DNA from 3 places in the Virgibacillus saliphilus genome. Region 3 is predicted to be linked to each of the others. Evidence: predicted binding sites of a transcription regulator. Region 3 holds the regulator's gene; each other region holds the start of a gene.
What was found. Region 3 encodes LexA, which represses DNA repair genes until DNA is damaged. Its sites were predicted from a motif close to CGAACATATGTTCG; they were not measured.
Positions count from the first base shown of each region.

Region 1: a site for LexA is predicted at 1,230-1,243, ahead of KFZ56_RS12360 (type IA DNA topoisomerase). Genes of this name have one in related genera too.
Region 2: a site for LexA is predicted at 877-890, ahead of uvrB (excinuclease ABC subunit UvrB). Genes of this name have one in related genera too.

Region 1 is NZ_JAGYHC010000001.1:2,543,583-2,545,867, reverse strand. Features, by position in the region: gene KFZ56_RS12370 (NADH:flavin oxidoreductase/NADH oxidase) at 1-335, opposite strand, end outside; gene KFZ56_RS12365 (flavodoxin domain-containing protein) at 540-1,004, shown strand; gene KFZ56_RS12360 (type IA DNA topoisomerase) at 1,301-2,285, shown strand, end outside.
Region 2 is NZ_JAGYHC010000001.1:2,839,960-2,842,244, reverse strand. Features, by position in the region: gene KFZ56_RS13830 (PDZ domain-containing protein) at 1-737, shown strand, start outside; gene uvrB (excinuclease ABC subunit UvrB) at 958-2,285, shown strand, end outside.
Region 3 is NZ_JAGYHC010000001.1:2,287,398-2,289,682, forward strand. Features, by position in the region: gene KFZ56_RS11105 (YneB family resolvase-like protein) at 88-726, opposite strand; gene lexA (transcriptional repressor LexA) at 1,006-1,629, shown strand.

The sequences.
Region 1 (2,285 bases), 260 kb from region 3:
GGAGCATATGTAGATGCTTTTCTTCCTGCGTGTGCCAGCTGAATCCCCGGAACAGCTCCTTGATCTTTGATAAATCGTGTCATTCGTTCGAAAGGTTCTACATGTTTTTCGGAATAAATACCTAGATCTTCAGGAGAAATTCGTCCCCGTGGTTCAACAGATGTAGCTTCTACAATGACAAGTCCTGCACCGCCAACGGCACGTGAACCAAGGTGAACAAGATGCCAATCATTCGGAATCCCGTCATCAGCACTATATTGACACATGGGGGAGACCCCGATTCTGTTTCGTAACGTTATATCCTTAATTGTTAATGGAGAAAAAAGATGTGGCATGAAAAAGCCTCCTATTTTTTATAGTATCCTTTTCTTATTACAGCAATATCATAATTCAACTATGTTTCTCTGGTCAATGGAACTGCCTCAGGAGATAATTGTCTATTAGCATCTAGGCTACAAATAGACCTCTTTGTTTGCAAATGATTATCACTATCAGTAAAGTGAAGGTTAGGTGACATCATAGTGAAAGAGGGATTAGAGATGAGCAAGGTTTTAATGCTTTACACCAGTCTAACCGGAAATACGGAATGGATGGCAGAAGCAATACTAAAACAATTGGAACAATATAATCATCAAGTAGTTACCAAATTATTTGAAGATAACGAAATAGAGCCGAATGAAATTTTAGATTATGATGCCATATTCATTGGTGTTTATACATGGGTCGATGGTGACTTACCACTCGAAGCAGAGGATTTTTATGACAAATTATATGATATGGATTTAAGCGGAAAAATTTGTGGCGTGTTTGGCTCAGCAGACACCTCTTATGAGCAATATGGCACTGCAGTTGGCATGGTCTATGAGCAATTGGAAATATTAGGTGCTAGCATGATTCCAGATAGAATAATAGTAGATCTAGAGCCAAATTCGGAGGAATTAGAAAGATGTAAAAGCTTGGCAGATACAGCATGTGAAATGATTAGGCAAAAGGCTGAAAAGTAAAAATGGGGGAAGCACGATGCCCATTAATGAATACACTTGCGCTAAGCTATTGAATGTAATCGTACATTTATGTACTTACTTCGGCATTCGTGTCACTTGTTTCGGCTTTAATGCAGTTACTTCGGCATTCACGTCACTCGTTTCGGCATTAATATACGTACTTCGGTATTCATGCCATTCGTTTCGGCGTACGTCCCCAGTCGAATCGCATTTTTAATTTTATAAAGAACATTTGTTCCAATATTGCATGAAACATGGTATACTATAAAAAAGACGAATGAAAATGAGTGAAAAAAATGAGATTAATATTAGCTGAAAAGCCTTCCGTGGCCAAGAATATTGCCGATGCATTGAAGATTAAATCTAAGCAAGATGGTTATTTTGAAGGAAATAACTATATTATTACATGGGCATTTGGGCATTTAGTACAGCTTTATGATGCGAAAGATTATGATAGTAAAATGGCACGCTGGAAAATGGACAACTTCCCATTTATTCCTTCTGATTTTAAATATAAAGTAAAAAGTAATCCACGAAATAGGCAACAATTAAATGGTGGTGCAGCCAAACAATTAAAAACGATCCATTTTTTAATGAAACGGCAGGATGTTGATATGATTATTTCTGCTTGTGATTATGATCGGGAAGGCCAGATCATTGGTGACAGTATCATTTATCGTGGCGGGAAAAAGCCGAACAAAGAAGTGTATCGATTATTATTAAATGAATGGACGCAGGCAGAGGTTCTTCAAGGACTTGAAAAGTTAATTACCAATGAAACGATGAAACCGTTAAGAGATGCGGGTGTCAGCAGGCAATGGGCTGACTGGGTGATTGGAATAAATTTAACCTCTGTTGCTACATTAAAATACCAGAAAGGGAAGGGGAAAGCCCTTAATATCGGTAGGGTGCTACTTCCTACACTAAAAATTATTTATGATCGGGATAAGGAAATCGAAAATTTTGTTCCGGAAGACTATTTTAAGCTAAACGCAACTTTTCAAACAGAGGATGAACAGCAGTATCAGGGTACATATGTCGAAGAAAACAATGAGAAATTCAAAAAGAAAGAAGACTTGGAAATCATCTATAATGCTATTCAATATGAACATGGAAACATTATTGATAAGCAGATGAAAGAAAAGAAAGAATTTGCTCCTATTTTATTCAACCTTTCCAATTTGCAAGGTTATATTACGAATAAATATAAAGGATGGACATCTGATAAGGTTCTAAAAGTTGCCCAATCCCTTTATGAGAAAAAGTTTATTACGTATCCAC
Region 2 (2,285 bases), 550 kb from region 3:
AAGCCATATTTCTTGGTAGGATTAGGCGTAATGAAACCTTTCCTGAGCTTGTTATGGGGAGCCGAGGGGGATGGATTGGTCAACATCATGTGAAAAAGCTAAGTATTATTCCTTTCTTTACTCTGGTTCCTGCTGGAATGATTACCCCTTTTGCGCCATTTTGGCCATATTTTTCTCTAGGTGGGGAGTCTTATAGTATATTGCTCGTCCCATTTATCATTGGGTTTGACTTTACGGTGAGAGGTAACCTTCCGCAAAAAATAGCTGTTAAGCTTGGAAAATCCGTTTTGCTTTTAGGTCTAATCATTACCGTTTTAGCCGTCTTGAGTATTTTTGTTTCCTGGTTATCATTGGTGGCGGTTTTAATCGCTATTTTAGGCAAGGAATATATAAATTATCGTCATCGTATAAAAGATCGAACGGGCCGCGCTTATTTCCATCAAAAGGATAAAGGGTTAAAAGTGTTGGGGTTAATGCCAGGAACACCCGCAGAGCGACTTGATATGTATGTAGGTGAAACCATTGTAAAAGTGAATGGAAAAAATATAAGCAATCACGATGAATTTTATCAAGCTCTGCAAGCAACTGGTGCATCATTTACGTTGGGTTTACTGGATGATGCTGGTGAAATCCGATTTGTTCAAAATGTCTTATATGAAGGGGAACATCATGAATTAGGGATTATTTTTACGACAGAACCCTATCGGAAAGATGCTCAGAGGACAGCAACGCACTGATGTGTTGCTGTTGTTTCTTTTTTCGTCGTCATTTGGGCTTACAAATGCATATTAACGGTAGTAACCGAAGTACCAGCGAAGGAAACACATGGGGAATTTATCGGTGTGAAGGGTAATATGGATGTTAAAGCAAAAAGGTCGAATATTCGTTCGCGATTATGTTAAAATGTTACATGAGTGTGGTAAACTGTAGATAGATCTAAGAACGGAGGCTTGCATTATGGAAAATAAATTTGAGCTTGTGTCGCACTATGAGCCATCTGGTGATCAGCCAACGGCAATTAAAGAAATAGTTGAAAAGGTTCAGGCCGGACAGCGACATCAGACATTGCTTGGTGCAACAGGGACAGGTAAAACCTTTACGATGTCCAATGTCATACAGGAAATTAATCGACCGACATTAGTTATTGCCCATAATAAAACACTAGCCGGCCAATTATATAGTGAGTTTAAGGAATATTTCCCGAACAATGCTGTGGAGTATTTTGTCAGTTTTTACGACTATTATCAGCCTGAAGCATATGTACCTTCCACAGATACATTTATCGAGAAAGATGCAAGTATAAATGATGAAATAGATAAGCTACGTCACTCGGCAACATCATCCCTTTTTGAAAGAAATGATGTATTAATTGTTGCTAGTGTCTCATGCATATACGGGTTAGGTTCACCGGAAGAATACAACAGCCAGGTGCTTTCCCTAAGGATGGGAATGGAGAAAGACCGGGATCGTCTGCTGCGTGATCTTGTCGATATTCAATACGCACGAAATGATATTGATTTCAAGCGTGGGACATTTCGTGTGCGCGGTGACTCAGTTGAAGTTATTCCTGCTTCCAGAGAGGAGCATTGTATTCGATTTGAATTTTTTGGTGATGAAATAGACCGAATCCGGGAAGTGGATGTTTTAACAGGAGAAATTATTGGTGACAGGGAACATGTTGCTATTTTCCCAGCATCTCACTATGTTACCAGACAAGAGAAACTAAAAATGGCAATCGCCAATATTGAAAAAGAATTAGAAGAACGTTTAAAAGTACTGCGAGAGGAAAATAAACTCTTGGAAGCGCAACGAATTGAACAACGGACACATTATGATATTGAAATGTTGCAGGAAATGGGTTTTTGTTCGGGTATCGAAAACTATTCCAGACATTTAACACTTCGGGAGGAGGGTGCAACCCCGTATACATTGTTTGATTATTTTCCCGATGACTTCCTAGTTGTGGTGGATGAATCACATGCGACCTTGCCGCAAGTCAGAGGGATGTACAATGGTGACCGGGCACGGAAACAGGTACTTGTTGACCATGGATTTCGGCTCCCTTCAGCCTTGGATAACCGCCCATTAAAATTTGAAGAATTTGAAGAGAAAACAAATCAACTTATATACGTTTCGGCAACTCCTGGACCTTACGAAATGGAGCATGCTCCGGAAGTGACAGAACAAATTATTCGTCCTACTGGCTTACTGGATCCAAAGATCGATGTACGCCCTATCGATGGGCAGATTGATGATTTGATCGGTGAAATCAATGAACGAAATGA
Region 3 (2,285 bases):
TCCGTCACATAACGTCAGTTCTTTATATAAATAAAACGGGAATATATAGAATTCCCACCTTTATACTACTAGTCCTGCAAACGGTTATCAAGTATTATGAAAGTCCTGATATCTTCGATGTACAGTAGCCTTAGATACAGCGTAGCCCATGCCATTTAGTGTTTTCGCAATTTCTTCGAATGTTAACTTATTACGTCTTAAGCGTACCACTTCTTCAATTGGAAAAGAAATTCTTTCCCTTCCCGGAGCTTTATTGTAATTAGAGAGATTACGACTCGGATCATATCCCTCTTTAACTGCTTTTCTCATCCCTCTTTTGATTTTTGTATTATGAATCTTACGTTGGTACTCTTCCACAATGCCAACGATTTGTAACACCATGGAGTCTGATTCAGATACCTCTAATTCTCCATCATGAATAGCGGTGTAGATAGGAATATTTAATTTATACAGCTGATGAAATAATGCGATTTTTGTATTACCTCGGCCTAACCTTGTTTCATCCTGTATCAATAAGCAATCTGCCGTTCCCGAAGAAAAATAGTCAAGCATTTGAAAAATACCATCCCGATCAATCTCATACCCGCTCTCCTGCTCTTCTATACATTTGATAATAGAAAAATTATAGTGTTTGGCTAGATCAATTAGTTCTTGCTTTTGTCTGGCTAATGATGTTTCTTGCTCTGTTTTATTTGTACTAACACGACAATATATAATAGCTTTCACGTTGCTTCCCACCTCTTGAATTTATCCACTGGTTACCATTGCAAAATATAAAAATACTAAAGTCAATCCAAAAGCAACTAAGTAAAATACATCTATTTTTGAGATTTTTTCAAACATATTAGGAGTCCTCCCTTATTTATTTTAGGAACACTTGTCCGTCTATATATAGCATTACACGAACTCATGATCCTGTCAAGGAATTTCGAACGAACGTTTGCGCTTTTGAAAATATAATGATAAACTAGTATTAATAAATATTATGTGAGAGGTGTTAGCTGGATGACTAAATTATCCAAAAGGCAACAAATGATACTCGATTACATTAAAGATGAGGTAAGTAAAAAGGGTTATCCGCCATCTGTACGTGAAATAGCGGTTGCGGTTGGACTTGCTTCTAGCTCTACCGTGCATGGCCATCTTGCTAGAATAGAAGAGAAGGGCTATATCAGAAGAGATCCGACAAAACCTAGAGCAATTGAAGTGTTAAATTTATCAGAAGATAGTTCTATTCCAAGAGAAGAAGCTCGATATGCCCCATTAATAGGTAAAGTAACCGCTGGACTTCCCATCACAGCTGTTGAAAATATTGAAGAATTTATTCCATTACCAAGTTCGAGCGCTGGACCGGATGATAATTTATTTGTACTTGTTATTGATGGCGAAAGCATGATTGAAGCCGGAATTTTAAATGGGGACATGGTTATTGTTAAACAACAAAACACAGCACAAAACAGTGATATTGTTGTTGCAATGACCGAAGAAAATGAAGCAACCGTAAAACGCTTTTTTAAAGAAAAAGACCACATACGTCTGCAACCAGAAAATGCAACCATGGATCCTTTAATCTATCGAAATGTAACAATCTTAGGTAAAGTTATTGGGTTGTATCGAAATATCCATTAGAACGCTCAAACTTTATCGTTGAACTAACACACATATATACAGAGGCAGTGTTCATCCTGCCTTTTCTACACACGAATAAACTTTTAATAAAATAGTTATTTTTAGTAGAACCTTTGTTCGATTGGTTTTGGCGCATCATTCAGATGACAACCATCAATTATAAGTAATAACGATACAGCGGACATTTTCTTTACTAATATATGATAAGAGTAAATGAGTAGATTTTAAAGATGAAACATTTCAAAGACTGATGGAAAATATATATTGGATACACGTTAGCAACTGCATTGATAAATCAAGTGTTATTAAGTTTGTTCACACTGAACTAAATGGGAATGAAAGCCCCCACAAACGTGAGGGCTTACTTGTTTAGTAATATCTGTTACAGCAATAACAGAATTTCTTCTTACGGTGATTGAATTTTCTGTGTGGACTATGGTAATGATTTTCTTGACATTTGTCATAGCCTCGTTCTTCGTAATGGTCTTTTTCATGACAACATTCATTTTTCTTATGACAGTCACATTTGCAATGGTCTTCATGTTTCTTTTCGCATGGATCGTAGCACATAATTTATCACTCCTTTCTTAATCAACATACGTAATTAAGAAAAAGAAGATTGGACAAAGCTAATAGTAGATAACACATTTATTTTA